DNA from 3 places in the Nocardia sp. NBC_01388 genome. Region 2 is predicted to be linked to each of the others. Evidence: riboswitches for the same ligand, from Rfam matches in the RefSeq annotation. Region 2 holds a riboswitch; each other region holds the start of a gene.
What was found. A riboswitch is a leader RNA that binds a small molecule or an ion and turns the genes downstream of it on or off. The one in region 2 is predicted to bind S-adenosylmethionine.
Positions count from the first base shown of each region.

Region 1 (10,284 bases), 1.5 Mb from region 2:
GGCTCGGCGACGCTGCTGTCGATCATGACCTTCTTCGGCCTGTTCGGTGAGCTGCTGAAGCCGTACTCCCCCATCGTCGCGATCGTCGTGGCCTTCATCGCGACGCCGCTTACCGCCATCGTCACCAAGGGCAAGTACTACCTGCGCCGCACAGATGACGGCATCGAGCTGCCGCTGTTCGACGAGCACGGCAACCCGTCCGGCGAACTGCTGGCCTGCGCGGTCACCGGCATGGAATTCGAGCGGCCGGACATGATCGCCTCGGCGGTGCCGGGTCCGGAGGGCGAGATCCAGTACATCAGCTCACTGGCGCTCTCGACCGACAAGACCGGCGTTCACCTACTGCCCCAACAGAACTGAGCCGCCCACCCCGGACCGAACATCCTCGTCATCCCGGCCGACAACGCGCCGGGATGACGAGGTTACGCTCAGTCGGCGAGCCGCATGCGCGGCAGCGAAACCTGCGCTGCCGCACGCAGCTGCACCGAGGCGCGCAGCCAACGCCGGTGTGCACGTTCGGGATCCGGATCGATGAAGCTCGAGACGAGAATCCCGCGCAGCGCGTCCATGGCGGTGAAGACGAAATCGCGGGCATCCTTGCGGTGCACCTCATCCGGGACGTAGCGGCTCAGCGCCATCAGCACCGCATTGTTGACAAACGGCTCGACCTTGCCCATTTCGGCGGCCAGCACGGGATCGGTGCGGCCCGCGACCCACAGTTCGATCGCCGCGATGAACAGCGGCCCCTGATGCAGCTCCCACAGGAATTCCAGCACCGTCTCGATGGGATCCGGACCGGCCTTGATACGGCCGATCTCCTGCATGGCGGCCTCGGTGCGGCGCTGCGCGAGATGGCTGATGGCCGCGACCACCAGATCGGTCTTGGAGCCGAAATGGTGTACCTGCGCACCCCGGGTCACTCCCGCGCGCTCGGCCACCCGGGGCGTGGTCGTGCCCGCGTACCCGTACTCCACCAGGCATTCGATGGTCGCGTCCAGCAGTCGCACCCGCATCTCGCTGCTACGCTGCTCCTGGGTGCGCCGAGGCGGCTTAGACGTCGTGGTACGGGTCATCCACGCATCGTACACTTACATACACTTGTGTATGTAATGTGGCCCGATTGCGGGCCGGACCAGCGATCCAGCCGGGGGGTGACCGCTCGGAGCCGGACCTGCGAGTCTCGCGCCGTACGCCGTTTCCGCTACGCCTGACGCGATGCGCGGGCGATGAGCACCGTACCCGCGAACAGCAACGTGCCCAGCACCGCCAAACCCGTGCCCACCACGGCCGGAGCCGTATAACCGAGCCCCGCGGCGATCACCAGACCACCCAGCCAGGCGCCCGCGGCATTCGCGATATTGAGCGCCGCGTGATTCAGTGCGGCCGCCAGAGTTTGCGCGTCATGCGCCACATCCATCAGCCGAGTTTGCAGGCCGGGTGCCAATGCCGCACCGGACGCTCCGACGAAGAATGCGCCCGCCGCCGCGGTATACGGATTGTGCGCCGCCGCGATAAAGACGGCCAGGATCACCACCATCGAAATCAATGCCGCGAATATCGCGCGATCCACACCGCGATCGGCCAGTACGCCGCCGATGATATTGCCCGCCACCATTCCGAATCCGAACAGCATCAGCACAATCGGCACCAGGCCGACCGACATGCCCGCCACATCGGTGAGGGTCGTGGTGATGTAGGTGTAGACCGCGAACATGCCGCCGAAGCCGACCGCGCCGACCAGCAGCGTCAGCAGCACCTGGGAACGACGCAGCGCGCCCAGTTCGGTACGGGGATCGGTGAGGCGAATGCCGGTGAGCTCCGGCACGAAGCGGAAGAGCGCGGCGACCGTGGCCGCGCCGATCACGGCGACCACCACATAGGCGTCCCGCCAGCCGAGATGCTGACCCAGCCAGGTGGCGGCGGGAACGCCGACAACATTGGCGGCGCTCAATCCCAGCATAACCGCGGCAACCGCCTTGGCACGCTGCCCCACCGGAGCCAGCGACGCGGCGGCCAGCGAGGCCACGCCGAAATAGGCGCCGTGCGGCAGACCCGTCACGAATCGCGCGATCACCAGCGTCGTGTACGAGGGCGCGAACACCGACGCCGCATTGCCGAGCGTGAAGGCCATCATCAATGCGATCAGCAGCTTCTTGCGCGACATCCGCGCGCAGAGCGCCGCGATCACCGGAGCGCCGACGACTACGCCCAGTGCGTACGCCGAAACAGCATGCCCCGCAACAGGTTCGGAAACATTCATGCCGCGCGCGATCTCCGGCAGCAATCCCATGGTCACGAATTCGGTTGTGCCGATACCGAATCCACCCATCGCCAGCGCGAGCATGGCGGGCACATGCCACCCGCGCCCGGCCGCCGGTTCGACGTACCCGGACGTGGCCGTGCTCTCGGACACGGAATCAACAGATTCGGAGACAGAATTGGCCACGACCAATCGCAACATCCGAGCGAACCCGCCCGATACCCTCCGCACCGGTGATCTCACTCACGAACAGGACGGATGGGAACCCGCGGCACTTTTCCCGAGTACGAAAGCAGCCCGAGTACGAAAACAGCCCGAGTGCCGAAAGCGGCCCGGGCGCGAAAAACAGTTCGGGCACCCGCTCCGCCGAAGTGGCGGGACAGGTGCCCGGAATGTTCATGACGAGGGATGGTCCCGGCCGGGACGTTCGGTCCCGGCCGCCATCGGTCGCCGCGGCGCGCTGGGCGCAGACCTTCAGCACGCCGCTTCGGGCGTCGGAAACGCCCTGTGCCCCTGGGGTTTCAGGGGTGAGACCCCTGAGCGCCCCGAGAGCCGGATACTCAGCGCAGGGTGCGCGCCAGGTTGGCATCGAGCACACCGAGGAACTCCTCGGTGGTCAGGTAACCCTGGTCGCCGCCGACGAGCAGCGCCAGATCCTTGGTCATCTGGCCGTCTTCGACGGTCTTGATGACGACATCCTCGAGGGTCTGCGCGAAGGCGATGACCTCGGGGGTGTTGTCCAGCTTGCCGCGATGCGCCAGGCCACGGGTCCACGCGAAGATCGAGGCGATCGGGTTCGTGGAGGTGGGCTTGCCCTGCTGGTGCTGGCGGAAGTGCCGGGTGACGGTGCCGTGCGCGGCCTCCGCCTCACAGGTGCGGCCGTCCGGGGTGAGCAGCACCGAGGTCATCAGGCCCAGCGAGCCGAAGCCCTGCGCCACGGTGTCGGACTGCACATCGCCGTCGTAGTTCTTGCAGGCCCAGACGTAACCGCCCTCCCACTTGAGCGCGGAGGCGACCATATCGTCGATGAGCCGGTGCTCGTAGGTCAGGCCGGCGGCGTCGAATTCCTTCTTGAACTCGGTCTGGTAGACCTCTTCGAAGGTGTCCTTGAACATGCCGTCGTAGGCCTTCAGAATGGTGTTCTTCGTGGAGAGGTACACCGGGTAGTTCTGCTGCAGACCGTAATTCAGCGAGGCACGCGCGAAGTCCCGGATCGAGTCCTGGAAGTTGTACATACCCATGATCACGCCGCCGTCTTCCGGCATGCGGACGACCTCGTGCTGGATCGGCTCGGAGCCGTCCTCCGGCGTGAAGGTCAGGGTGACGGTGCCGGCCTGATGCACCTTGAAATCGGTGGCGCGGTACTGGTCACCGAAGGCGTGACGGCCGATGATGATCGGCTTGGTCCAACCCGGAACCAGACGCGGAACATTCGAGATGATGATCGGCGCACGGAAGATGGTGCCGCCCAGAATATTGCGGATGGTGCCGTTCGGCGACCGCCACATCTTCTTGAGGTCGAATTCCTCGACGCGGGCTTCATCCGGGGTGATCGTCGCGCATTTCACGCCTACGCCGTGCTTCTTGATGGCGTTGGCGGCGTCGACGGTGACCTGATCATCGGTCTTGTCGCGGTACTCGATGCCGAGGTCGTAGTACTCGAGGTTCACATCGAGGTACGGAATTATCAGCTTGTCCTTGATGAACTGCCAGATGATCCGGGTCATCTCGTCGCCATCGAGTTCGACGACAGTCCCTTCAACCTTGATCTTGGACATGGACTTCGTGTCCTCCTAGGAAGGTGGTGCTCCCATTGCACGGCCGGGTGAGCACGCTTGTGAGCGGGGACCCCGGCTGTTCAACAAACAACGTATATGCCCGGCGTTTTCTGCGGGACCTCTGGTACCAGGTCCGTACAGTTTGTGGCGCCAAACAAGACGAGCGTACTGCTGCTATGAACCGCACCGCACGGGCAGCCCCCGCTGTGCGGGACCCCGCCCTCGGTTACCGGTGAGTAGTGTGCACCGTCACCACGGGGCTTTCCCGGCGCGACACGGGTTGCCCCCGACGCGACGCGGGCCGCGCCTCCGGAGAGGACGCGGCCCGCGAAAGCGGTAGTAGCTCAGACTCCGACGTGCACGTGCTCGGAGCCCTCCAGCAGCGTTTCCGGCTTGTCCCGGATCATGAACGCGATGATCGGAATGGTCAGCAGGAAGAAACCGGCGCCCGCGTAGAACGCCACGTCATAACTGTGGATCGCCGCCCGGGCCACCACATTGTCGATGGTCGGGTGATTCTTGGCATACCGCTCGGCCGCCTGCACCGAGAGCGTCATCAGCAGCGCGGTGCCGATGGAACCGCCGACCTGCTGCGCCGCGTTCAGCAGCGCACTGGCCACACCGGAATCCTTCTCGTCCACCTGATGCAGCGCGGTGGTCTGCATGGCCACGAACAATCCGCCCATACCGAGCGCGATGAGCAGGATGGCCGGCAGCACGCTGGTGGCGTAGCTGTCACCGAAGGACAGCTGCGCCAGGTACAGCAGACCGCCCGTACCGAGCACCGCACCGGTCAGCATGACCGGGCGCGGCCCGATCTTCGGCAGCAGCGCGCTGGCGATACCGGCCGAGATGACGATGCCCACCGGGAACGGCAGGAACGACACACCCGCCTTGAGCGCCGAGTACCCGAGGGTGAGCTGCAGGTAGAAGCTCAGGTTCAGGAACATGGCGAACATGGCGATCGGGGTGATGAGCGCGACCAGGAATGAGCCGCCTCGGTTGATCTCACCCGGAATACGCAGTGGCAGCAGCGGATTCGCTGTTCGACGTTCGATAACCACGAAGGCGACGAGCAGTGCCACACCCGCGACGAGGAAGCCGAGGGTGGTGCTCGCGGTCCAGCCGTCCGATGCCGCGCGGCTGAAGCCGTAGACGACCGAGATCAAACCGAGCGTCGCGGTGACCGCGCCGGGCAGGTCGTACCCGCCGGTGCGCGGCGCGGGAATGTCCTTGATGACGAAGGCCATGGCGCCGGCGAAGGCCAGCAGTGCGATGGGCGTGTTCACCAGCAGGCACCAGCGCCAGCTGGCGTACTCGGTGAGCAGACCGCCGACGATCAGGCCGATGGCCGCGCCGCCCGCCGAGACGCCGGCGAAGACGCCGAACGCGCGGGCCCGCTCCTTGGGCTCGGTGAAGGTGATCGACACCAGCGACAGCGCCGCCGGCGCCAGCAGTGCGCCGAACGCGCCCTGCAGGCCGCGACCGGCGAACAGTTCCGCGGTGTTCTGCGCCAGTCCGGCCAGCGCCGAGGCGCCGGCGAAACCGATCAGGCCGATCAGGAAGATGCGGCGACGGCCGAGGTAGTCGGCGAGCCGGCCGCCGAGCAGCAGCAGGCCACCGAAGATCAGCGTGTAGGCGGTGAGGATCCACTGCCGGTTGCCGTCGCTGATGCCCAGGTCCTGCTGGGCGAAGGGCAGGGAAATAGTGACGATGGTGGCGTCGAGCACCACCATCAGCTGGGCCATGGCAATCACGCCCAGCGCCAGCCAGCGCTTGGAAGCGCTTGTCTGACTTGATTTTTCATCGGGCGCGAGAGTCGCCATCCCAGTGGTCATGCCGTCTCCTCAGGAGTGGTTCGAACAGCCTGGTCCATCGTGGCACCTCCAGACAATTGGCGTCAAGAGAAAAGTGTCGCAATCAGACAGTTGGCGGTTCTCGTCACAATATCGCCGGACGGCTATACAATGACGACATGTCCGAGTCGTCGACGCATGCCGGTTCACTGACACTCCACAGCCCCGAGCGGGCGAGTCTGGAGCGTCACCGGCCGGGTCTGCGCGAGCGCAAGAAGCAGCAGACCCGGACGCGCATCATCGATGTGGCGCTGCAGCTGTGCGACGCGCAGGGTTTCGACGCCACCACCGTCGAGCAGATCGCCGATGCGGCCGATGTCTCACCGCGCACCATCAACCGGTACTTCGACAGCAAAGAGGCGATCGTCATCGCCCCGATCGAGGACATGGGCCGGGCGCTCGCCGACCAGCTGCGCGCGCAGCCCATCACCGGCAATGAACTGCAGGCCCTGCTCGACGCGTTCATGGCCGTGGTCGAGCAGGTCATCGAGGGCGACAATCCGCTGCCGTTCCACTGGTTTCAGCAGATGCAGCGCATCACGCAGAGCAATGCGACAGTCCGCGCCGAAAGCCTGTCCGCGGCCGATACCAAGACCCTGTCCATGACGACGGTGCTCGCCGAACGCCTGCGGACCGATCCGAATGCCATGCCGGTGCGGATGATCTCGGCCACCTGGCACGCCATCGTGCGCATCGGCATGGAGTGCGAATTCGACGCCTCCTCCGAGTTCCCCGATTGCTCCAGTGCGAGCACGGCACGCGAGCTCATCGACAATGTGGTCGCCGCCTATGAGGAGTACACGCGCAGTTGCGCCCTCCCCGTCGCGACGGCCGCCACCGGTCCCCGTTAGAATTTCGCATCAGGTCAAGAGCATCAGCGTTAAGCCCCGGCTCGCTGATCGGCAACCCTCCAGCAGCGGCGGGGTGCTCCGGGTGAGGACCAGGCGCTCGAAGGCCGAGCGCAAGCGCACTGTAGGAGGACCCGAGATGTGTTGTTGTCGAAGCTTATTCGCCTTCCGATAACGTCCACCTCCGCCATTCGGCGACCTTTTCTCTGGAGCACGACATGAGTGACTCGACCGCGCCCGCTGCCTCTTCGGCAACCAGCGACATCGGCCCGGCCAACTGGTCCTTCGAGACCAAGCAGATCCACGCCGGACAGGCCCCCGACGCCACCACCGGCGCGCGCGCCCTGCCGATCTACCAGACCACCTCGTACGCCTTCCGCGATACCGATCACGCCGCCGCGCTGTTCGGTCTCGCCGAGCCGGGCAATATCTACACCCGCATCATGAATCCCACCCAGGACGTGGTGGAGCAGCGCATCGCCGCGCTCGAGGGCGGTGTGGCCGCACTGCTGCTGGCCTCCGGACAGGCCGCGGAGACCTACGCGATCCTGAACCTCGCCTCGGCGGGCGATCACATCGTGTCCAGCCCGCACCTGTACGGCGGTACCTACAACCTCTTCCACTACTCGCTGCCCAAGCTGGGCATCGAGGTCGGCTTCGTCGAGGATCCCGATGATCTGGCGCAGTGGGAAGCGGCCGTACGGCCGAACACCAAGGCGTTCTACGGCGAGACCATCGCCAATCCGAGCAGCTCGATCTTCGATATCCCGGGCATCGCCGGTGTCGCGCACGCGGCGGGCATCCCGCTGATCGTGGACAACACCGTCGCCACGCCGTACCTGCTCCAGCCGCTGAAGCACGGCGCGGACATCGTGGTGCACTCGGCCACCAAGTACCTGGGCGGGCACGGCGCCGCGGTCGCGGGCGTGATCGTCGACGGCGGCACCTTCGACTGGACCGTGCGCGATGCCGACGGTGAGCCGCGCTTCCCGGGCTTCACCACCCCCGATCCCAGCTACCACGGCGCCGTCTTCGCCGATCTCGGCGCACCGGCGTACGCACTCAAGGCACGGGTGCAGCTGCTGCGCGATCTGGGCGCCGCGGCTTCGCCGTTCAACGCCTTCCTGATCAGCCAGGGCATCGAAACACTGAGTCTGCGGCTGGAGCGGCACGTGTCCAACGCGGAGGCCGTGGCGGAGTTCCTGACACAGCAGCCGGGCGTCGAGAAGGTCTACTACGCGGGGCTGCCCAGCTCGCCGTGGTTCGAGCGGGGCAAACAACTGGCTCCCAAGGGTGCCGGCGCCATCGTCTCGTTCGAACTGGCCGGCGGCGTGGATGCGGGCAAGAAGTTCGTGGACACCCTGGTGCTGCACAGCCATGTCGCTAACATCGGGGATGTGCGTTCCCTCGTCATCCACCCGGCGTCCACCACCCACTCCCAGCTGACACCCGAGGAGCAGCTCGCCTCCGGCGTCACCCCTGGTCTGGTCCGTTTGGCCGTGGGTATCGAGGGCATCGACGACATCCTGGCGGACCTGCGCGCCGGATTGACGGCGGCCGCAAGTTGACCGCGAATATCGAATCGAGCACTGCCCGTTCGACGGCGGAAGTCCTGCTTCCGCCGCCGGACGGCACGCTCGGCAGCATTACGATCGGGGAGGTGGCGCTGGAGAGCGGCGCCGTCCTTCCCGACGTGACGCTGGCCGTGCAACGCTGGGGCGAACTATCGGCGAATGCCGACAATCTGGTGCTGATCGAACATGCGCTGACCGGTGATTCGCATGTGATCGGGCCGGCCGATGTGCATCACGATCAGGCCGGCTGGTGGGACGGGACCATCGGTCCCGGTAAGGCCATCGACACCCGCGAGTGGTGTGTCATCGCCACCAATGTGCTCGGCGGCTGTAAGGGCAGCACCGGTCCGGCGTCGCCGGCGCCGGACGGAAAGCCTTGGGGTGGAAGGTTTCCCGAGATCACCGTGCGCGATCAGGTGACCGCGGAGGCCCAGTTCTTCGATGTGCTCGGGGTCGAGCGCCTGGCCGCCGTCGTGGGCGGTTCCATGGGCGGCATGCGGGTGCTGGAGTGGATGATCGGATATCCCGAACGGGTCGGCGCGGCGCTGGTGCTCGCGGCCAGTGCGCGGGCCACCGCCGATCAGCTCGGCCAGCAGACCACCCAGATCGCCGTCATCAAGGCCGATCCGGACTGGCAGGGCGGTAACTACTACGGTACCGGGCGCGCCCCGATGACCGGTATGGGCCTGGCCCGGCGCATGGCGCATCTCACCTATCGCGCCGAGGCCGAGCTCGATCACCGCTTCGAGAATTTCGCCCAGGGCGACGAGAACCCCTGGGAGGGTGGGCGTTACGCGGTGCAGAGCTATCTGGAGTACCAGGCCGACAAGCTCATCTCGCGTTTCGATCCGGCCACCTACGTGCTGCTCACCGAGGCGCTGAATCGGTACGACGTGGGCCGTGGGCGTGGTGGCATCGAGGCGGCGCTGTCGGGCACGCCAGTACCGTGTGTGGTCGGTGGTGTGGATTCCGATCGCCTGTATCCGCTGCGCAATCAGCAGGAGCTGGCCGATCTGCTGCCGGGCTGTAAGGGGCTGGAGATCGTGCACTCCCGCGACGGCCACGACGGCTTCCTCACCGAGACCGAGGCGGTCAGCAAGCTGATGCTCGAGACGATGGAGCTGGCCCGCGCCGCGCGTGCGTGATCGGTACTATCGCGTGCGACCGACCGGTATGTAATGCCTGCGGTGCAATGACCGCAGACAATGCCATGAGTCGCGCCTGTTTCGTACGAATTATCTTGACGCACTGTCGGTTTCGTTCGCGTGACACCAGGTAACCGGAGACCGGAATCCGTGCCGAAACTCGGCGGTGGTCGTATGGTGGTGACATGACAGCAGCCTTCGATGACATGGATCTTCGCGATCTCGTCGCGTTGCTCTCCGATGAGGAGCAGCACGAGCTTCGCCCCGCCGTGCTGCGTGTGCTCCACCGGCTACCGGATCAGGAAATCCTGCGCCGTGAGCTGGGTCGCCGCCTCACCAACGTCTGAGCACAGTCGACAACACCCACTAGAGAATTCCCCGGAGGCCCGGCTTCCGGGGAATTTGCCGTAGATCCGCGCGGCGCGGTGCCGGTTTCGCACGGCTGCCGGTTTCGCACGGCTGACGGTTTCGCGCGGCTGGGTGACGCCCAGGCTTACGTGACGCCCAGGCTGTTGATGGTCGCGGCGAGCACGATGATCACGCTGCCGAGCACCGCCGTCCAGCCCACGTCGAACGGCTTGCTCCGCACCGCCAGCAGGCCCACCCGCTCGGTCGGCAGCAGCAGTCGCAGCGCCGCCGCCAGCAGCGTCGCACCGCCGAAGAAGAACGTCCCGCGCCGCCAGCGATCCCAGGCCAGGAACACCACGGCCACCACCATCACCGCGGCGACCAGCAGGATGGGCAGGTTGTCGCGCACCGCCGCGGCGAACCGGTTGCTGCGCTGCTCGGGGGCGGCATGGGCTGGACTCACGACGCAGAGCTT
Region 1 is NZ_CP109553.1:5,393,512-5,403,795, forward strand. Features, by position in the region: gene OG716_RS26440 (purine-cytosine permease family protein) at 1-360, shown strand, start outside; gene OG716_RS26445 (TetR/AcrR family transcriptional regulator) at 429-1,073, opposite strand; gene OG716_RS26450 (MFS transporter) at 1,202-2,413, opposite strand; gene OG716_RS26455 (NADP-dependent isocitrate dehydrogenase) at 2,821-4,038, opposite strand; gene OG716_RS26460 (MFS transporter) at 4,383-5,876, opposite strand; gene OG716_RS26465 (TetR/AcrR family transcriptional regulator) at 6,014-6,745, shown strand; SAM riboswitch class IV at 6,758-6,868, shown strand; gene OG716_RS26470 (bifunctional o-acetylhomoserine/o-acetylserine sulfhydrylase) at 6,961-8,310, shown strand; gene OG716_RS26475 (homoserine O-acetyltransferase) at 8,307-9,461, shown strand; gene OG716_RS26480 (hypothetical protein) at 9,647-9,808, shown strand; gene OG716_RS26485 (DUF3017 domain-containing protein) at 9,955-10,272, opposite strand.
Region 1: another riboswitch for S-adenosylmethionine. It lies ahead of OG716_RS26470 (bifunctional o-acetylhomoserine/o-acetylserine sulfhydrylase); the one in region 2 lies ahead of OG716_RS33185 (rhodanese-like domain-containing protein).

Region 2 (10,284 bases):
GTTGTACCGCACCAGCAGTTGCCTGCCGTGCTCGACAATCCTTATGACACCGCGTGATTCGGCGGTCTCCACGGCTTCCTCGCCGGCGAGTTCGGCCAGCACATCCAGGTCGATCGGCTCACAGAAGGTGAGCAGCTCCAGCACCCGCAGCACCGATTCGGGCAGCTGCTCCACCCGATCCTCCAGCAGCGCAGCCAATTCCGAGGTGACGGCCGCCCGCCCGCGCAACTGCCACACGCCCTTGACCTGCCGCAGCGTGCCCGCCTCCAGCGCGCCCTCGACCAGATGCCGCAGGAACAGCGCGTTCCCGCCGGAGGATTCCCACATGAGATTGGCGGTGAAGCCCTCCAGCTGCCCGCCGAGCATATTCTCGACCAGCTCCACGCTCTGTCGCTGACTGAACGGCGACAGATCGATGCGCAGCAGATGCCCGTCCTTCCACAGCGAGGTCACCGCATCCGGCACCGGCACCCCGCTGCGCACGGTCGCCACAATGTGCGCGGCCTTGTCGATGGCGAGCTGCAGCAGCAGGGTGGCGGACAGCTGATCGAGCAGGTGGGCGTCGTCGACGCCGATGATGGTGTGCCCGTCCGCGAGCAGCGCCTCCCGCGCGGCCGCCATGAAGGTCACCGGATCGTGCGCGGTGTACACGCCGACCATATGCGCGAACACACCGAGCGGAATGCTGCGCGCGGATTCGGTCCCCGCGACCCAGCGAATATTCCCGGCACTGCCGTTCACCGCGGCCGTGGCCAGCCGGGCCAGCGTGGTTTTGCCGACCCCCGCGTCTCCGGTGAGGACCGCTCCGACGAAATCAGTGCCGGTCAGCGCGGACGTGATCGTTTCGAGCTCGTTCTCGCGTTCGACCATCGGCCAATTCCGAGCCATAGGTCAACTGTAGTTCGCCCGCCCTTGGTGAGCGGGGGGAACGAACGGGCCCACAATGCCGAGATTTATTCGTTGACCAGCCGCAATCCGGGCGCCTGCACCTTGCGGCGATCGACCAGCCACACCTGGATGCTCAGGTCGGCGGCCGGGTCGAGGGTTTCGATTTCCACCTCGACGTGCCCGCGCAGCGGATGTTCGATGAGCAGCACCCGGCTGCGATGGTCGATAACCCGGTGTTCCCGCCAGCGGCGATCGAATTCCCCATAGCGCTGCAGGGCGGTGATCCGCGCTTCGAGACTGCGGTCATCGGTGAATCGGGTCTGCGCATTGCGCAGTGCGGAGGCGGCTATATCGGCGGCATCGGACCAATTGCTGAAATAGCGCTGCGCGTCGGGGTGCGCGAAGAGATAGTTCGCGAAATTGCCGCCTGCGGATTCGTCGAACAGGCCGAGAGGTTCGGCGAAATCACGCCAGGACGGATTCCAGGCCAGCAGATCCATCCAGCGCCCGAGGACGAAGGCCGGTGTGGGGTGCATGGAGTCGATGACCGCGCGCAGCGTCTCGGAGACCTGTTCGCCGGCCTGGCCGGCGGTGGGGCAGGTCTCCTTCTGCTCCATGCCCAGGGCGAGCCTGCCGAAGTGATGCCGTTCGACTTCATTGAGCCGCAGCGCATCCGCGAGCGCGCCCAGGACTGAGGTGGAGGGATTGGTATCCCGGCCCTGCTCGAGGCGGGCCAGATAGTCTGCGCTCACCCCGGCTAGCGCGGCGACCTCCTCACGGCGCAGTCCTGGCGTGCGACGACGCCGGCCGGAAGGCAGGCCGACCTCTTCGGGCTGCAGTTGCGCGCGCCGCGCAATGAGAAACTCGGCGAATTCGGATCGGGACACTCCTCCATGGTGCCCTGTCCTGGTCCCGTTAGCCCCGCCCTGCCAATGCCAGGATCAGGACGGTGTGGATATCCGGACTGAAGTCCGGTTAGGCTTCCGGTATGACGACTTCTGAGCAGACCGTGATCGCCCCCGGCTCCTGGACCCTGGATACCGCCCACTCCTCGGTCAACTTCACCGCCCGCCACCTGGGAATCTCCAAGGTCCGCGGCCGTTTCAACAAGTTCGAGACCAGCTTCGTCGCCGACGATGCCGGCAAGGCCGTCATCGAGGCCACCATCTACCTCGACTCCTTCGACACCGGCAACGAGCAGCGTGACGGCCACGTCCGCAGCGCCGACATCCTCGACACCGCGAACCTGAGCACGCTGCACTTCAAGGTCACCGAGCCGGTCGCCGTCGCCGCCGAGTTCGAGGTCACCGGCGAGGTCACCCTCGGCAATGTGACCAAGCCCGTCACCCTCGACGTCGAATGGGGCGGCGTTCAGGTCCACCCCGGCGACCAGAAGCAGCACGCCGGCTTCAATGCCACCGGCACCATCAAGCGCAGCGAGTTCAATATCGCCGCCGGCCTCCCCACCGCCATGCTCGGCGACAAGATCGCCATCGAGCTCGACATCCAGCTCGTCGAGCCGTCCGCCTGATCCCTTCGGCGTAAACAGCGAAATGCCAAGCGGCGGCACCCATTCGGGTGCCGCCGCTGGATTCTGTCCGGGGGTCGCAGGCTGTTGGTGACGACCTCGGCCGGAGGCGGCTCCGGCGACGACTTGGCCCGGAGGTGACTTCGGCCGAAGGCGACTTCGCCCGGTGACGACTTCGGCCGGAGGCGACTTCGCCCGGTGACGACTTCGGCCGGAGGCGACTTCGCCCGGTGACGACCTCGGCCGGAGGCGACTTCGCCCGGTGACGACCTCGGCCGGAGGCGACTCCGGCGACGACTTCGCCCGGAGGTGACTTCGCCCGGAGGTGACTTCGCCCGGAGCCGACTTCGGCCGGGGATGGCTACCGGTTGTGATTACGGAGTGACCCCGGCCGTGGTGATTACGGGGTGACTCCGGCCGCGCCGGCTCCGGCGCCCACCGCGGCGCCGATGCCCGCGCCCACCGCTGCGGCGGGCAGGCCCAGGGCGGCCGCGCCGAGCGCACCGCCGGCGACCGCGCCGAGTGCCGCGCCGACGGCAATGCCGCCCGCCGCACCGGCGGCCTCGGCGGCCAGCCCGGCCACGAACACCGGCACATCGATCAGGCAGCCGGTGGTGGCGCAGCCGACGGCGGCAGTTGCCAGCAGCCCGGCCGCGGGCGCGCCGATGCCGACGAGGAATCCGACGCCCGCGCCGACCACGCCTCCCGCGACGGCACCTCCGGCAGCGCCGATAACGCCTGCCGGGACTCCCGCTGCGAGTGCGCCGATCCCCGCCCCGCCCAGCGCGGCATTACCGACCTTCGCCGGATCCGGGCCGGGCGCGTCGACCGGCGCGGCCGGAACCGGCTGGGCGGCAATCGGTGCGGCGGCAATCGGTGCGGCGGAAATCGGCTGCACCGGCAGCGGTGCGGATACCGCGGCGGGCGCGCTGATCGCCCGATCGATCGGTGCGGCCTGTGCCATACCGGCGCACATGACCGCGACGGCGACAGGCATGGAGAGAACGGCCGCGGTGCGACCGGCGAGCAGCGTCGAACGACGTGAGAACAAAATTACCCCCGAGTAAGTTTTGCAGAGGGCTCCGACGCTATCGGTTGGCAATCCAGATACTCAAGCTGAATGCCGGATCAGGGCCTGTGATCTGTGCCGAATCCTGCTCTGAATCATGCGAATCGGCTATCGCCCTCGTCGTTCCGGGATGACGAGGTGGGCCTGGGTTAGCAGGCTTCGCATGCACAGCGACGATACCCAATTGGGTACCGCCGCTGCGTGTTCGGTGTGACTTGATTCGAAAAGCTAGTCTGCCCAGACGCTTTCGATCGGGGTGCCCTCGTTCGGCGGCGGGGTCGGGATGCCGCCCGGTGTGCGGGAGAAGCGGGGCGCGGGTGCGTGCTGCACGACGCCGTCGATCTCGATGAGTCCCGAGCGGGCCACGATGTGCGGATTCTGTTCCGCCTCGGTGAAGGTCAGCACGGGGGTGGTGCAGGCGTCGGTGTGCTCGAAGATGGCCCACCACTCGTCGCGGGTCTTGGTCTTGAACTTCTCGGTGAACAGCTTGCGCAGCTGGTCCTGGCCGTTGGGGTCGATCTGGTAGGGCAGGCCCTCCGGATCGATCTCCAGGCCCTTCAGCATCTCGGCGTAGAACTGCGGTTCGATGCAGCCGACCGCCATGTACTTGCCGTCGGAGGTCTCGTAGGTGTCGTAGAAGGCCATGCCGGTGTCGAGCAGGTTGGTGCCGCGCTCATCGGACCACAGGCCCATGCCCTTCATGCCCCAGATCATGTGCGAAAGGGCAAGCGCCCCATCGATCATGGCGGAGTCGATGACCTGACCCCTGCCGGAGTTCTGCCGTTCCACCAGCGCGGCCAGAATGCCGAAGACCAGGAACATGGAGCCGCCGCCGAAGTCGCCCACCATGTTCAGCGGCGGCACCGGGCGTTCGCCCTTGCGGCCGATGGCATTCAGCACACCGGTCAGCGAGATGTAGTTGATGTCGTGCCCGGCGCGATCGGCCATCGGCCCGTCCTGACCCCAGCCGGTCATGCGGCCGTAGACGAGGCGCGGATTGCGCGCGAGCGCCGCATCGGGACCCAGGCCCATGCGCTCGGTGACGCCCGGCCGGAAGCCCTCGATGAGCACATCGGCCTTCTCGACGAGCCCGAGCACCTTCTCGATATCGGCCGGATCCTTGAGATTCGCCTCGACGATGGTGCGGCCGCGCCACTGCGGCCGCTCCATGAGTCCGGGGAACTGGTTCGGCCGCTGCACCCGGACCACGTCCGCGCCGAGATCCGCGAGCAGCAGCGCCGCATGCGGACCGGGGCCGATCCCGGCCAGTTCAACAACCCGGACGCCCGCGAGCGGGCCCTGCTTGGCGGTGGATGGAGTGCTCACGACCTACCTCGGTTCATCGTCGATCCAGTGCGCACCGGCTCACAACACCGGTGTTGACGGTATGACAATAACGCGAGGGTGTGTTGCCGCGGCAAGCCCCCGGGTGTGGATCCGGACCGGAGCATGCCGGGTGGCGAGGCGGCCGCTAGCGCTCGATTTTGGGCAGCGGCATGGTGTCCGGCGGCGGGGGCAGTTCGGAGCGGTGCAGGCGCAGCGTCGGCGATTGCGGGGTGAACAGCGGCAGCGTCGGCGCCGGATCCGCGAAGCGGGGTTCCTTGGCGGGCAGCCGGTAGAAGGCGCGCGCATTGTCTTCCAGCACCCGGTGCAGGTCGGCACCGACCGCATCGGCGATCACCTTGATATCCCGGTCCAGGAACGGCCGCCCGGCGGAGTGCTCACGACCTACCTCGGTTCATCGTCGATCCAGTGCGCACCGGCTCACAACACCGGTGTTGACGGTATGACAATAACGCGAGGGTGTGTTGCCGCGGCAAGCCCCCGGGTGTGGATCCGGACCGGAGCATGCCGGGTGGCGAGGCGGCCGCTAGCGCTCGATTTTGGGCAGCGGCATGGTGTCCGGCGGCGGGGGCAGTTCGGAGCGGTGCAGGCGCAGCGTCGGCGATTGCGGGGTGAACAGCGGCAGCGTCGGCGCCGGATCCGCGAAGCGGGGTTCCTTGGCGGGCAGCCGGTAGAAGGCGCGCGCATTGTCTTCCAGCACCCGGTGCAGGTCGGCACCGACCGCATCGGCGATCACCTTGATATCCCGGTCCAGGAACGGCCGCCCGGCGCGGGTGCCGGGCAGATCGGAGCCGAACATGAGCGCCTCCGGATTCACCGCGTGAATCCGGCGCAGCGCGGCGCCCACATTCATCGAGACGCGGCCGAATCCGGACGCTTTCACCTTCGCCCCGCGATCGACAAGATTCAGCAGGTACGGCAGGCAGTCGTCGGACATGCCGAGGTGGTCGATGGACAGCGTCGGCAGTTTGGTGATGACCGGTTCCAGCGATCCGAGCATGGACCCGTCGATATACAGCTCCACATGCCAGCCGACCAGCTCATAGGCCCGCAGCGCCAGCATGGTGAGCCCGACGATATCGCCGCCCGCGCGCTTGAAATTGAACCGGATCGCGCGCACGCCGGCGCGGTCCAGCTCGATGATCTCCTCGTCGGTGGCGTCCTCGCTCAGATTCGCGACGCCGACCCAGCCCTCGCCCAATTCGGCGAGGGCGGCCCGGAGAAAGGTGTGCTCGTTGCCCTGGAAGGAACCGGCGACCACCGCGCCACTGTCGATATCGAAGCGCTGCATGCGCCGCCGATAGTCGGCAATGGTGTACGGGTCGGGCAGGTAGCCCTCGTTCTCGGCCAGCGGGAACCGCGGGTCGAAGATGTGGAGATGGGCATCGAACACGTGATCAGCATGCCTCACAACGGTGACAAGTGCGGAAGACCTTGTCCACCTGGCGGATTCAGCCAGGTCAGGGCTATCAGGAAACCTTGTCCGGCTCGCTCGCGCGAATCATGTCCTCGCGCTCGACAACCTTCACCCGCTCGCGGCCTTCCGGTTCGCCCAGGGCGCGCTCGTGCGCGTCCAGGCGGTACCAGCCGGCCCAGGTGGTGAAGGGGACGCCCTTGTTCTCGAGGAACGAGGTCACCGCGTCCAGCTCCGGCTCGGCAGCCGGGGTGAAACCGGCGGCGTCGTCGAGCAGGCAGGCGATGGTCTCGTTCGCGTCGCCCTTGGTGTGGCCGATGAGGCCGACCGGGCCGCGCTTGATCCAACCGGTGACGTAGGTCTGCGGCATGAAGCGCGCCGCGCCGTCGGCATCCTCGTCGAGCAGGACGCGCCCGGCCTCGTTGGGGACGGTGCCGGCCTGGTCGTCGAACGGCAGGGCCGGAATGTTCTGCGACAGGTAGCCGACCGCGCGGTACACCGCCTGGACGTCGAAGTCCTTGAAAGTGCCGGAGCCCTTGACGTTTCCGGTGCCGTCGAGCGCGGTGCGCTCGGTGCGCAGGCCGATGACCTTGCCGTCGGCGTCACCGAGGATCTCGGCGGGGCTCTCGAAGAAGTGCAGGAACAGCTTGTGCGGGCGGTCGCCCACATCGCGAATGGCCCACTGCTCGAGGGTGTTGCAGATCATGTCGACCTGCTTCGAGTGCCGGCGTGCGGCCTCTGAACCCTCGTCGTAGTCGATGTCCTCGGGGTCGACGATGACCTCGATGGTCGGGGAGTGGTCCAGTTCGCGTAGCTCGAGCGGGGTGAACTTGGCCTGCGCGGGGCCGCGACGTCCGAAGACGTGCACCTCGAGCGCCTTGTTCTCCTTCAGGCCCGCGTACACGTTCGGCGGGATCTCGGTGGGGAGCAGTTCGTCGCCGGTCTTGGCGAGCACGCGCGCCACATCCAGGGCCACATTGCCGACGCCCAGCACGGCAACCTTTTCGGCGTCCAATGGCCAGGTGCGCGGCACATCCGGATGCCCGTCGTACCAGGAGACGAAGTCGGCGGCGCCGAAGCTGCCCTCGAGCTCGATGCCCGGGACCTCGAGCGCGCGGTCGGCATTGGCGCCGGTGGAGAAGATGACCGCGTCGTAGAAGCGCTGCAGGTCTTCCAGGGTGATGTCGACGCCGTAGTCGATATTGCCGAGCAGGCGGACCTGCTCCTTGTCGAGCACCTTGTGCAGGGCGGTGATGATGCCCTTGATGCGCGGGTGGTCGGGGGCGACGCCGTAGCGGATCAGACCGAACGGTGCGGGCATCCGCTCGTAGAGGTCGATGCTCACTCCGCCGAAACCTGTGGGGGCGTCGGACTTCATCAACGCGTCGGCGGCGTAGATTCCGGCCGGACCGGCGCCCACGATCGCAATGCGGAGCGGGCGGGCCGCCGCACCGTGGTGCGAGTCGGACACCGTCCCGGACTGCGTATCGGTCGCTGCACTCTGTTCGGTCATTCTCACGCGCACCTTTGGTTGGAACTATCTGTCGTCAAGTCTCAGCCGTCGTTCTTAGCTTAGGCTAAGTTGACGCCCTCGCCCCGGGTGCCTTCGTTGGATCCCCGAAGCTGCAGCGTTGCTGCCTGGTACCGCTATTCCCGCTCGTTCAGGGAAATTGTGCTGATTCTATCGGTGGAAGGAACACCCCGCCCGCGCCGGTGCGGTGAACTGTACGAATGCCCATCGCGTTCGCTGACCGGTGCGGCGGATCGCGCGCTCCGGCGCGACGGGCATGATCTACCCATGAGCGACGTCGATGACCAGGCGGTTCCGATCGATCAGGCCGAGGCCAGGAGCATGCTTCCGTTCCTGTTGGCGGCCGGCATCCTGGTGCTGGTGGTTATCGGGATCGTGATCGCCACCCTGATGTCGCCGGCTGAGAAGAATCTCACAGATTCCGGCCAGCTGGCCGTCGCCGCTCGCAATTTCATCCAATCCCGCAGCGCGGGTGGCGCACTCGATCCGACCGTGGTGTGCAAGGGCTTCGACGACAACCGCTCGCCGCTGAAAACCGCGGTCGAGGGCGGCCCGAAACTCGACATCGTGGGGCTCGCCGACCCGAAAATCGACGGCGATCGCGCGACCGCCGCGGTCACCTTCCGCGCCGACAGCCACGATACGACCGCCACCTGGAACTTCACCCGCGCAGATACGACCTGGCTGGTCTGCAATTCCTGAGGTCCTCACCAGCCCCAAGTTCGCGGCCCGCCTGGGTCTGGACTGCCGGAGCGGGGGAGCGAAGCGGAGGAGCGGAGGAGGGAAGACCCAGGTAACAGGCCCGCGAACCCGCCGGAGCGGAGCGGAGGCAAATTAAACAGAGTTTGACAGGGGGGCATGATTTTCGGCAATCTCAACCCAGGTCATGAGTATCAGCGCGAAGCCCCGGCTCGCTGATCGGCAACCCTCCTCCGCGGCGGGGTGCTCCGGGTGACGACCTGGCCGCGCATCGGGCAACGGTGCGGCAAGTGCGGATTCACAGGAGGTCGATATGAGTTACGCGGGTGACCTGACGCCGAAGCAGGCGTGGGAACTGTTGCGGGACAATCCGAATGCGGTGCTGGTGGATGTGCGCACCGAAGCCGAGTGGCGCTTTGTCGGCGTCCCCGATACCAGTGGCATCGGGCGGCCGACCGCGCTGATCGAATGGGTCGACGCCACCGGCACGCGCAATGCCCGGTTCGTGGACCAGTTGAAGCAGGCGCTCGCCGATCGTGAGCCGGATTCGGAAGCGCCGGTGATCTTCATCTGTCGCTCCGGCCAGCGCTCCATCGGTGCGGCGACGGCGGCGACGGGCATCGGGCTCGCACCGGCCTTCAATGTCCTCGAGGGTTTCGAAGGCGCGCTCGACGCGCAGGGACACCGCGGCAGCGAGGGCTGGCGCGCCGATGGGCTGCCGTGGAGGCAGTCATGAGGGCGCGCCGATGGGGCTGTATCGATTGGAGGCAGTCATGAGGGCGCGCCGATGGGGCTGTATCGATTGGAGGCAGTCATGATCACCGGTGGTTCGTTCGAGCGACCGCTTCCCGAGGGCGTCGGCCCGTCCACGCTCGGCGTGCGAGGTGGCTTGCGCCGCTCCGGTTTCGATGAGACCTCCGAGGCGCTGTTCCTGAATTCGGGCTTCGTCTACGAGAGCGCCGAGGCCGCCGAGGCCGCGTTCACCGGCGATATCAAGCATTTCGTCTACTCGCGCTACGGCAATCCGACGGTCGCCATGTTCGAGGAGCGCTTGCGCCTGCTCGACGGCGCCGAAGCGTGTTTCGCCACCGCCAGTGGCATGTCCGCGGTCTTCACCGCACTGGGTGCGCTGCTCGGCGCGGGTGACCGCCTGGTCGCCGCCCGCAGTCTCTTCGGTTCCTGCTTCGTGGTGGCCAATGAGATCCTGCCGCGCTGGGGTGTGGAGACCGTCTTCGTCGACGGCGAGGATCTGGCGCAGTGGGAAGAGGCGCTCTCGGTGCCGACCCAGGCCGTCTTCTTCGAGACCCCGTCCAACCCCATGCAGACGCTGGTGGATGTGCGCGCGGTCTGCGATCTCGCGCATGCCGCGGGCGCACAGGTGGTGCTGGACAACGTCTTTGCCACTCCGCTGCTGCAGAAGGGCTTCGATCTCGGCGCGGATGTGCTGGTGTACTCCGGCACCAAGCACATCGACGGCCAGGGCCGGGTGCTCGGCGGCGCGATTCTGGGTTCGCACGAGTACATCGACGGTCCGGTGAAAAACCTTATGCGCCATACCGGTCCGGCTCTGAGCCCGTTCAATGCCTGGACGCTGCTCAAGGGTCTGGAGACCATGCCGCTGCGCGTGCGCCAGTCCACCGAGTCCGCGCTGCGGATCGCCGAATTCCTGGAGCAGCATCCGGCGGTGTCGTGGGTGAAATACCCGTTCCTGCCGTCCCATCCGCAGTACGAGCTGGCCAGGAAGCAGATGTCCGGCGGCGGCACGGTGGTGACCTTCGAGCTGAAGGCGCTGCCGGAGGAGGCCAAGAAGC
Region 2 is NZ_CP109553.1:6,929,192-6,939,475, forward strand. Features, by position in the region: gene OG716_RS33140 (LuxR C-terminal-related transcriptional regulator) at 1-888, opposite strand, end outside; gene OG716_RS33145 (helix-turn-helix transcriptional regulator) at 954-1,775, opposite strand; gene OG716_RS33150 (YceI family protein) at 1,877-2,419, shown strand; gene OG716_RS33155 (hypothetical protein) at 2,817-3,467, opposite strand; gene OG716_RS33160 (CaiB/BaiF CoA transferase family protein) at 3,714-4,811, opposite strand; gene OG716_RS33165 (hypothetical protein) at 4,957-5,166, opposite strand; gene OG716_RS33170 (amidohydrolase family protein) at 5,356-6,222, opposite strand; gene OG716_RS33175 (FAD-dependent oxidoreductase) at 6,299-7,756, opposite strand; gene OG716_RS33180 (hypothetical protein) at 8,042-8,476, shown strand; SAM riboswitch class IV at 8,657-8,772, shown strand; gene OG716_RS33185 (rhodanese-like domain-containing protein) at 8,787-9,209, shown strand; gene OG716_RS33190 (O-succinylhomoserine sulfhydrylase) at 9,288-10,284, shown strand, end outside.

Region 3 (10,284 bases), 830 kb from region 2:
GAGCATTTGCGCAGTGTCGCCCTGCGGCTGACGGCGGAGATTCCGGGTGCGTGGTTCGCCGGGCAGTACGACAATCCCGCCAATCCCGCTGCCCACCGCGCCACCACGGGTCCGGAGATCTGGGCGCAAACCGGCGGGCGGATAACGCATTTCGTGGCGGGTATCGGTACCGGCGGCACCATCACCGGCACCGGCGAGTACCTGAAGGAGGCGTCCGGCGATGCGGTGCGGGTGATCGGGGCTGATCCGGAGAGCTCGGTGTACGGCGGCGGCGACGGTCGTATCTGGTACGTCGAGGCGGTCGGGCACTTCGTGCATCCGGAGACGGAGACCGATCTGTGGCCGGATTCGTACCATCCGGAGGTGGTGGATCGGATCGAGCGGATTCCCGACATCGAGGCGATTCGGGTGCTGCACCGGCTGGCCAAGGAGGAGGGGCTGCTGCTGGGCGGTTCGTCCGGGACGGCGATTGCGGCGGCGCTGCGCCTGGCGCGGGAGCTGGGGCCGGAGGATGTGGTCGTGGTCGTCGCGCCGGACTCCGGGCGCGCCTACCTGTCCAAGTACTACAGCGATGAGTGGCTGGGGGCCTTGGGATTTCCGCTGACGGCGGCTGTCGAAGGGCGGACGGTCGGTGATCTGGCCGCGCTCGCCGATCCGGCCGATCCGGTGGTGGTTCCCTCCGGGGCGACCGTCGCCGAGGCGTGGCGGCTGCTCGGTTCGGGCTCTGCCCTGCCGGTGGTCTTGCAGCGCAAGGGATCCGGATCGGCGGTGATCGCCGAGGTGCTCGGTTCCGTTACCGCTGCGAACCTCGCTGATGCCCGCGGTGACGATCCGGTGAGTGCGCATCTCGCCGCACCGTTGCCCACGATCGGTACCACCGAATCGCTGGACGGCGCCGTCGCACGGCTCACCGCGCACAGCGGGCCGGTGCTGGTGGTGCGGGAGGGCCGTGTCCTTGCGCTCGTCGACGCGGCGCAGATCAAGGCCCAATACGAAGAGAGTTGAGGCACCGTCACCGCGTCCGATCGGACGCGGTGACGGCATGCTCGTTACGAGACCAGGCCGCGGCCGGTGGTCAGGGGGAGATCGGTGGCGGTGAGCAGGCCGGGGCGGGCCTGAACCACAGCGGGGACGGCGCTGACCAGGCGAGCCGCCGTGCCGACGACGCCTGCCTCGGCGTGGTCGCCATTGCTGTAGAGCTGCAGGTCGAGCAGGTAGTCGGGTTCGCCCTTGATTTCGACTCGGTAGCAACCCTTTCCGGCGGGCTGCGGCCATTCGGGGGCGAGATCGGGGTGCAGGCGGGTGACGTGTTCGAGGGTGAGGATTTCGCGGTCCCCGCGAACGCCGTGCACCTGGAAGCGCAGGGCGGCCGCGGTACCCACGGCGATGGTGCGCTTGCCGACGATGAGCTCTTCGGTGGCGGGAAGCCGTTCGAAATGCTGTGTGACGGAGTCGAGTTCGATATCGAGGGCATCCGCGAGCTGGCGGATGACACTGCCCCAGGCGAGGGTGAGAATGCCCGGTTGCAACAGCATGGGCAGCTCGTCCAGCGCGCTGCCGAAGCCCATGATGTCGAACACGACCTTGGGGTTGTCGTAGGTGGAGTAGTCCATGATCTCCGAGCAGATGACCTTGTCGATGCGCTCGGAGCCGCTCGAAAGCAGCAGCGGCAGCCAGTCATTGGCCCAGCCGGGGTCGATACCGTTCACCCACAGCGAGGCATTGCCCTCGATGGCGGCTTCGATGATCGGGTTGATCGCCTCATCCGGCAGTGTGCCGTAAGGGAATTGGAGGAAGACCGGACTGCTGGAGACCACATTGATGCCGGCGCGGAGGAAGGTCTTCAGGTCCTCCACCGCTTCCATCAGGCGGTCGTCGGCCATGGCGGTGTGGATGATGCAGTCCGGCTTCAGATCGAGGAGAGCCTGGGCGTCATTGGTTGCGAGAACACCGGTTTCGAGGTCGAGGCCCGCGAGTTCGCCGGCATCCCTACCGGCCTTGGCGTCGCTGGACACCCAGACACCGACGAGTTCGAGCTCCGGCCGGGCGATGATGGAACGCAGGGCGCGGTGGCCGACATTGCCTGTGCTCCACTGGACTACGCGATATTTCACAGCTGGCTCCGGTTCACAGGTCGGGGAGGCCGAGTTCGAGATTGGGCGCTTCGATGCCGCCGTCGACCTCGAGGATCTTGCCGGTGATGTAGCCGCCGGCCGGTGAGCAGAGGAAGACGATCGCGGCGGCGATTTCCCACGGTTCGCCGAGGCGGCGCAGCGGGGTGGCGCCCTCCATGCGGGCCTTGATCTCCGGTTGCTGCGCAACAACTTCCAGTGCGGAGGTGAGAACCGAGCCGACCGCGATGGCATTGACCCGGATGCGCGGGGACAGATCGGTGGCGGCCATACGGGTCCAGTGCGCGAGCGCCGCCTTGGCGGTGCCGTAGGCGAGGAAGCCGCGCCCGGGGGCCCGGCCCATCATCGAGGAGATGCTGACGACGGAGCCGCCGCCGGTCTTCAGCATGTGCGGGACCGCGGCCTGGGTGAGCGCGTGTGCGGTGGACACATTGAAGCGGAAGGCGTCCTCGAGGAAGTCGGGGGACGTGGTGGTGAAGGTATTGGGCATGGTGCCGCCGACATTGTTGACGACGATATCGATGCGGCCGAGTTCGGCCGCTGCGGTTTCGGCGAAGGCGGTGACGGTGGACAGGTCCGACAGGTCGCAGGGGACCGTGACGGCGCGGCGGCCCAGGGCGCGGATCTTGCCGGCGACCTCGTCGAGTTGTTCGGGGGTGCGGGCGGCGAGCGCGACATCGGCGCCCGCTTCGGCCAGGGCCAGGGCGGTTGCGGCGCCGATGCCGCGGCCGGCGCCGGTGACGACGGCGACGCGGCCGTCCAGTCGGAAGGTATCCAGGATCATCACTCAGAGCTTTAAGAAATGATGCTTAACTGTCAAGGACGAGTTCTTTACGGGCTGGTGGGCGGCTACTCTGCACCTGTGACGACGCGTGTTTTTGGACCGAGGGAGGGATTCGCGTGGCGGTGACCGAGGCGCGGGAGCGGATCATCCTGGCGGCCGAGCGCCTGATCGCCGAGCGCGGGCAGGCGGTGCCGCTGCGCGATATCGCGGCCGCCGCCGGGCAGCGGAACAATTCGGCCATCCAGTATCACTTCGGGTCACGCGACGGGCTGATCGAAGCCGTGGTCGAGCTGCGGATGGCGACCCTCGAGGTGCGGCGGCTGGAATTGCTCGCCGAGCAGGTGGGTTCGGGCGCGGGGGTGCACGCGCTGCTGGAGGCGCTGGTGGTGCCCATGTTCGAGCTCAGTGAACGGCACGGCAGCAATCACTACGCGCGGTTCCTGGAACAGATCCACACCCATCCGGCCGTCACCGATGCCTCCAACCTGGACAGCGAACAGCGCACCTCGGTCCGGGTGATCATGCAGCGCCTCGGCGACGAGATGACCGAATTTCCGCCCCGCCTGCGCGTGCACCGGTTACGCGCGCTGCCCACCATGCTTTTCGCGCTCCTGGCCGATCATGAGCGTGCCGTGGAGGCGGGTCGCGTCGCCGCCGGTGCGGTCAGTGCCTGGGCGGAGACCATCGACATGCTGGCGGGCGCGCTCACCGCTCCAGCCAGCGAGCGTGCGCCGATCCGGTGAAATCGGCTCCGGCATAACAGCATCGGCCCGGCTCTGTCCGAGCCGGGCCGATCGCTGAAAATCTCTGGGCCTACTGCTGATAGCCGGACGGCGGATGATTCTGCTGCTGCGGCTGCTGAAAACCCAGCTGCGGCTGGCCGTATTCGTACGGCTCCTGATAACCGCCGGGCTGACCCGGGTACCCCTGCTGCCCGGGCGGCGTCGGCAACTGGGTGTGCGCCGCCGGGGCTGCGTAGTTCGCCTGTGGCGCATAGCCGACCGGCTGTCCGGAAAAGCCCTGCTGCGCTGGGGCATTGGAGTACCCCTGCAGCACGGGCGCATTGCCGTATCCCTGCTGGGCAGGCGCGTTCGTGTACGCCTCCGGCGCGGGCGCCCTGCCGTAACTCTGTTGCGGCGGCTGTCCTGAGAACCCCTGCTGGACAGGCTGGGCCGCGTAGCCCGGCTGCGTGGTCGGACCGGGCTGACTCGGGAAGTCCGCCGGAGCGGGCTGGCTTCCGAAGCCCTGCTGGGCATTCCAAGCGGAATAGCCCTGGTACTCGGCCTGCGCGGGCTGTGCGGACAAGCCTGGCTGACCCGAGAAGTTGGGTTGTGCCGACTGGGCGGCGTAGACGGGCCGGCCGGAGAAGTCGGCTGGTGCGGGCGGAGCTGAGAAGTTGTGCGGGGTAAGCGGGGCGGCGTAGGGCTGCGGAGCGGATAAGCCGGACAGGCTCGATTGCGCGGGCTGGGCCGAGAAGCTTTGTGCGGCGGGCTGGGGCGAGAAGTCTTGTGGGGCAGGCTGGGCGGGGTAGCCCCGGGGTGGGAGGCTCGGGTCGAACTGGGTCGGCTCCGGGGTGGCGGGTGGGGTGTCCTTCTTTTTGAAGACGAAGTAGACGCCTACCGAGATGAGGAGTAGGACCAGGACGCCTAGGAGGCCGAACATGTGGCCGATGACGCGGCCGCCGACCTTGGCGAGAATGATGATGGCGAGTGCGCCGGCGGCGGCGGAGGCGCGGGCGATTGTGCTGCTGCCTGGTTGATTCTGGCTCATGAGATGGAATTCCCCCGATCGAAAACTGTTGCGGGGGCAGCATACCCACGGTTCTGGACGAGTGTCCGTGTCCGTTCGGCCAGCTCACCATCCAAATGGGTCATATCGGACAAAGCTGTCCGGGGGGTGCGAAGTCGGCTGCGATCTGGCAGATTGCGGTGGCCGCGACTACCGTTGTTCGCGTGCACACCATGCCCCCGACCGAGGTCGAACCCGCCCCCCGCCCCAGATGGCTGGGTATGGGTTTGCCGCTGCTGTCCGGGGGTGCGGTCGCGGGAGGGCTGGCGCTGCTGCATTTCCGGGATCCGCATGTGCAGGGGGCGTACGGGTTCTGCCCGTTCAAGGAGTTGACGGGGTACTGGTGCCCCGGGTGCGGCGGGTTGCGCGGGCTGCACAATCTCACCGAGGGGCATGTGGTCGATGCCCTGCACAGCAATGTGCTGATTCTGCCGCTGCTGCTGGGTTTCCTCGGCTGGCTGGTTACCGCGCTGGTGTTCGGCTGGCAGGGGAAGCCGATACCGCGGATCCCGAAGGTACTGCCGAAGCCGGCGCTCTGGGCGGCGCTGGCGCTGCTTCTCCTATATACGGTGCTGCGCAATACGCCGTGGGGAACATGGCTGGCCCCGGTGTAATTCGCCCGGTCGATCCGCGGGGGCCGGTCTCCGGGCGGGGTCCGGCGTGCCTGTTCGCGTAATTCCCGCCGATCAGGGCATGCTCTGGATATGAGTGATTCTCTGAAAGACCGTGTGCGAGCGAAGCTGATCCGCCAGCTCGCGGAGGACGGGCCGGACCAGGAACGCGATGACGGACGCCAGCTTTCGGTCCAGGACGACCTGGATCTGCTGAACGCCGTCTCCGATGACGACCCGTTCGTCGAGGAACTCGCCGAGCGCTACCTGGTGCCGTAAACCAACTTTCGGGACTGCCTCAACTCGCGGGACAGGGCTACGCCCCCGACCCCTGAGATTTCGAGGGCGCCCGGCCCCGATAGGCGGGCGCCCTCCAGCGTCGGTCGATTCGAGCGCTGATCAGATGGCGCAGGGGGCTCCGCCCTCGGCGCTGCTGCCGAAGGGGCGGGTTTCGGGGGTGGGATTCCAGTGGCCTTCGGTTTTGGCGTAGGTCCAGGTGGGGCCGTTTTCGACGAGGGTGGAGAGGGCGTCGATCAGGCGGTCCACGGCCGCGGCGGTGCTGCCGAGGCCGATGCTGGCGCGCAGGGCCGCGTCGACGCCGAGGCGGGCGAGCAGGGGGTGGGCGCAGAAGCGGCCGTCGCGGACGCCGATGCCGTGTTCGGCGGAGAGGTACGCGGCCACCTGGCCGGGTTCGAAACCGTCGACGGTGAAGGCGACAATGCCGACGGCATCGGTGCTGTCCCGCCAGATGCGCAGGAAGTTCACGCCCGGAACGGTTTTCAGGCCGTAGCGCAGGCGGTGCGTGAGGTACTGCTCGTGTTCGCGGACGGTGGTCTCGTCGAGTTCGGCGAGGGCGTCGCAGGCGGCGGCCAGCGCGGCCACACCCAGCACATTGGGGGAGCCGGCTTCGTGCCGCTGCGGTGCGGGGGCCCATTCGACGCCGTCGGCGGTCACCGAGCGGACCGCGCCGCCGCCCGCGAGGTACGGCTCGGCGGCATCGAGCCAGTCCCGCCGCCCGACCAGCACGCCCGCGCCGAACGGCGCGTACGCCTTGTGCCCGGAGAAGGCCAGGTAGTCGATGCCACTGGTCTGCAGATCGATGCGCCGGTGCGGTGCCAGCTGGGCGGCGTCCACCAGGATCCGAGTGCCGCACTGGTGCGCGATCCAGGCCAGCCGCTCCAGCGGCAGCAGTTCGCCGGTGACGTTCGATGCTCCGGTAATGGCAAGCAGCGCAGCGGGTTTGGTGCACAGTTCGGCGACCACGCGCTGAATGGTCTCCTCGATGGTGTCCGCGACCGGCACCACCCGGCGACCGCCTCGGGTCCACGGCAGGAAGTTGGCGTGGTGTTCCACGTCGAGCACCACGGTGTCGCCGGGCACGCAGGCGGCGAGCAGATTCAGCGAATCGGTGGTGTTGCGGGTGAAGACCACAACCTGGTCGTCGGCGGCATTGAGGAATCGGGCGACCGAGCCGCGGGCGCCTTCGTAGCAGTCGGTGGAGACGCGGGAGGCGTAACCGGCGCCGCGGTGCACGCTGGCGTAGAACGGCAGCAGCTGCTGCACCCGGTCGGCGACCTGCGTCAATGCCGGTGCGCTGGCGGCATAGTCGAAGTTGGCGTACGTGGTGGTCCCACCCTGCACGAGGGGTACCCGCAGATCGCAACCGGAGACGGAGGCGAGAGCGGCACAGGACTGGTCGGCAAATGCAGTCATCACGAAATCCCATTCGGGCAAGGGACGCGCGATCAGAAAAAGAGTGATCGAGAGTCCGCGCTTGCCGCGCCCGGTCGGGCGGCGGCCCGGTCGTCACCTGGAGCACCCCACCGCGGAGGAGGGTTGCCGACCAGCTAGCCAGGGCTTGACGCTGGTACTCATGACCTGATTCGGAAGGCTCGCAGATGTGCCGGGGTCCTGTCAACCTCTTCGGAAAAATCATCCGAAAGTTGGAGTGGGTGGGCCGCAAAGTTCGAATCGCGCGATCGTTGCTGACGCGTATCGTCAAGGGGGAAGTTAGGGTAGCCAAAGGTGGGCGCCCCCGGTTCGAAACGAGGAGCTCGACCATGCTGGATACCGCGCCGTTCTCGACGCTCATTCGTTCCGCGACCGAGCAGCAGCACGCCGAGGCCGAACACTCCACTTTCATGAGCGATCTGCTGCAGGGGAAGCTCGGCGTCGAGGCCTTCTACCGCTACACCTCGCAACTCTGGTTCGTTTACGACGCCCTCGAAAAGCATTCCGCCGCACTGGCTTCCGACCCGATCGCCGGGCCGTTCGTCAAGCCGGAGCTGAATCGCCTGGCGGCCCTCGAAATCGACCTCGCCCACCTCGGCGGCGCGAAGTGGCGCGATGAACTGGTGGCCCTGCCGTCCACCGCCGCCTACGCAGCCCGCATCGACGAGTGCGCGCGCACCTGGCCGGCCGGTTATGTGGTGCACCACTACACCCGCTACCTGGGCGATCTCTCGGGCGGACAGGTCATTCGCGGCACTGCGGAGAAGCTGTGGGACCTGCCCAAGAAGGGTGACGGCGTCCGCTTCTACGTCTTCGGCGACATCTCCAACCCGGCCGCGTTCAAGCGCGAATACCGGGAAAACCTGGACGCGCTGCCGATCGCCGGTCCGGAGGTCGAGCCGGTGCTCGACGAAGCTCGTCTCGCGTTCTCGATGAACACCGATGTGTTCCGCGAACTGGGCGCGGAATTCAGCGCGCGGAACTGAATCTCTGCTGCTCGGGGGAGCCGCCGGCCATTCCCTCCGGATAGGGTCGGCGGCTTTCTATTTGTCTCTCCCGCAGGGGCTCCGGCCCGCCCTTGCGCCGGAGTGCCGGGGTGCGTTGCGATAGAGGTGTGAGTTTCCCTCTGCTGCTGAGCTTTATCGGGCTGTGCGTACTGCTGGCCCTCACTCCCGGCCCGGATACCTTTCTGGTGCTGCGCTTCACGATGGCCGGGCGCCGCCCCGGTATCGCCGCGGCGGTCGGATCGTCGTTCGGCGGGCTGGTCTGGGCGGTGGTGGTCGCGGCGGGTGTCGCGGCGCTGCTGGAACAGTCGGCGACGGCCTATCGCAGCTTGAAGGTGATCGGCGGAATCTACCTGCTGTACTTGGGCGTTCGCGCCCTGCTCGAACACCGGCGCGGCCAGGCGGCGGGCGCCCCGGAACTCACCGCGGACGGGGTTCAGTCGCAGCGGGTATCCGTTCGCTCGGCATTCGCTGCGGGATTGCTGTCCTGCATTTTCAACCCGAAGGTCGGGCTGTTCTATCTCGCGGTGCTCCCGCAGTTCCTGTCCCAGGTGACCTTCGCGAACACGCTCGGCCTCGGCGCCATCGAATGCACCATTGCCGCAATCGAAATGGTGCTGCTGGCGGTCGCCGCCTCGCGCGCGGTGGCGCTGCTGCGCAAGCCCAAGGTGCGAGATCGGCTGGAACAGGTGAGCGCGGCCATCCTGGCGGCGCTGGGCCTCGGCACGGTGGCCTCGGCGGCCTGAGCGCATGCGACCTGGGCGCAATAGCGCGCTGGCTCAGTCGGCGATCTCGGCGCGGTGGTAGACGCCGTTGTAATAGACCAGCGGCCCGACGGCGGGTGCGTCCTCGGTGTTGTCGTGCACGCGCGTGACCAATCCGACCACAAGCGTGTGATCGCCGATGGGAATGAGCTGATGCACGGTGGCCCGCACCCAGATCGGAGTGCCGTGCAGGACCGGTTCGCTGCTCGGCAGGGTGGTCCACAGCGACCGATCGGTGAAGCGCTCCTCGGCGCTGCGGCTGAATCGCTGGGCCAGATGCTTCTGATGTTCGCCGAGGAAGTGCACAACCACCGAATCGGCGTTCGACAGGGCGGTGAGGCTGGAGGAGGTCGCGGCGATATTGAAGGAGATGAGCGGCGGCTCCGCCGAGAGGGAGGCGAAGGAGGTGGCGGTGAAACCGACCGGACCGGCCTCGGAATGCAGGGTGACGATGGTGACGCCGGCGGGATAGTGCCGCATGGCGGCCCGGTACTGCTGGGCGGTGATGCCGCTCAGGTCGTCGGGCGCTTGGAAGTCGGCGCCGTGCGTGAATAGCTCGGTGCCGGGCGGCGGAGAATCGGTCACATTCCGAACCTACGTCGTCCGGGGGCTGGATATTCCGGGGAGTGTGAAATATCGCGCGGGGGTGCGAAGTGTTGCGCGGATTTGGGATCCCCCGAAACGACGCTAGGGGGTGGGGTGCGGATCAGTCCACGTCTATGGCGAGACCTGCGGTGATTCGTACTAATTCTCCAAAAGTCGTGCGGAACATCGTATTCGGATGCCCACCCGCCGCCCACAGCTCCGAATGCCGGGCCAGTGCGGTGTCGATGAAGGTGGGCAGATTGATCGGGTGCCCGACCGGGGCGACGCCGCCGACCGGCTGCCCGGTCACCTGCCGCACCATGGCGGCGGGTGCGCGGGTGAGGGTGCCTTCCAGGCGCTGACCGGTGTGATCGAGGTCGACCTGGTGTGCGCCGGAGACCAGCAGCAGCACCGGATCGTCGTCGAGCAGGAAGACCAGGGATTTGGTGATGGCCCCGATATCCACGCCGAGGGCGTGGGCGGCATCCGCGGCGGTGTGGGTGGGTTGCGGCTGAGTGAGAATCACCCCGTGATGGCCGCGGGCGATGAGCGTGTCGGAGACTTTGGAAGCGACCGGCGGCAGGGACCTGCGCATGGCACCAGAGTAGAGCGATTGCGGTGGATGTGCGGGGTATCAGTATTCGGGGTAGCCCTCTTCGGGGCCGAGCATCCGCGTGAGCCGGGCGCGGGTGATGCGCACGAGCTCGGTGACGGTGCGCTCCGAAATGGTTTCGTGCGCACACGAATCGAAGGCGCTGTCGAGTTCGACGGGGGAGAGGGCGTGCAGTTCCCCGTCGGCGGCGGTGAGCAGCGCGTCGTATCCGGGGTAGGGCCGGCCGTCGGCGATCTTGGCCGCCCAGGTGATGCTGCAGCAGCATTCGTACA
Region 3 is NZ_CP109553.1:6,100,631-6,110,914, reverse strand. Features, by position in the region: gene OG716_RS29525 (pyridoxal-phosphate dependent enzyme) at 1-1,005, shown strand, start outside; gene OG716_RS29520 (diacylglycerol kinase) at 1,050-2,114, opposite strand; gene OG716_RS29515 (SDR family oxidoreductase) at 2,128-2,916, opposite strand; gene OG716_RS29510 (TetR family transcriptional regulator) at 3,033-3,659, shown strand; gene OG716_RS29505 (hypothetical protein) at 3,730-4,686, opposite strand; gene OG716_RS29500 (DUF2752 domain-containing protein) at 4,878-5,318, shown strand; gene OG716_RS29495 (hypothetical protein) at 5,409-5,594, shown strand; gene OG716_RS29490 (aminotransferase class V-fold PLP-dependent enzyme) at 5,715-7,028, opposite strand; SAM riboswitch class IV at 7,081-7,194, opposite strand; gene OG716_RS29485 (heme oxygenase (biliverdin-producing)) at 7,376-8,032, shown strand; gene OG716_RS29480 (LysE family translocator) at 8,161-8,796, shown strand; gene OG716_RS29475 (flavin reductase family protein) at 8,830-9,294, opposite strand; gene OG716_RS29470 (YbaK/EbsC family protein) at 9,521-9,994, opposite strand; gene OG716_RS29465 (2-oxo-4-hydroxy-4-carboxy-5-ureidoimidazoline decarboxylase) at 10,034-10,284, opposite strand, start outside.
Region 3: another riboswitch for S-adenosylmethionine. It lies ahead of OG716_RS29490 (aminotransferase class V-fold PLP-dependent enzyme); the one in region 2 lies ahead of OG716_RS33185 (rhodanese-like domain-containing protein).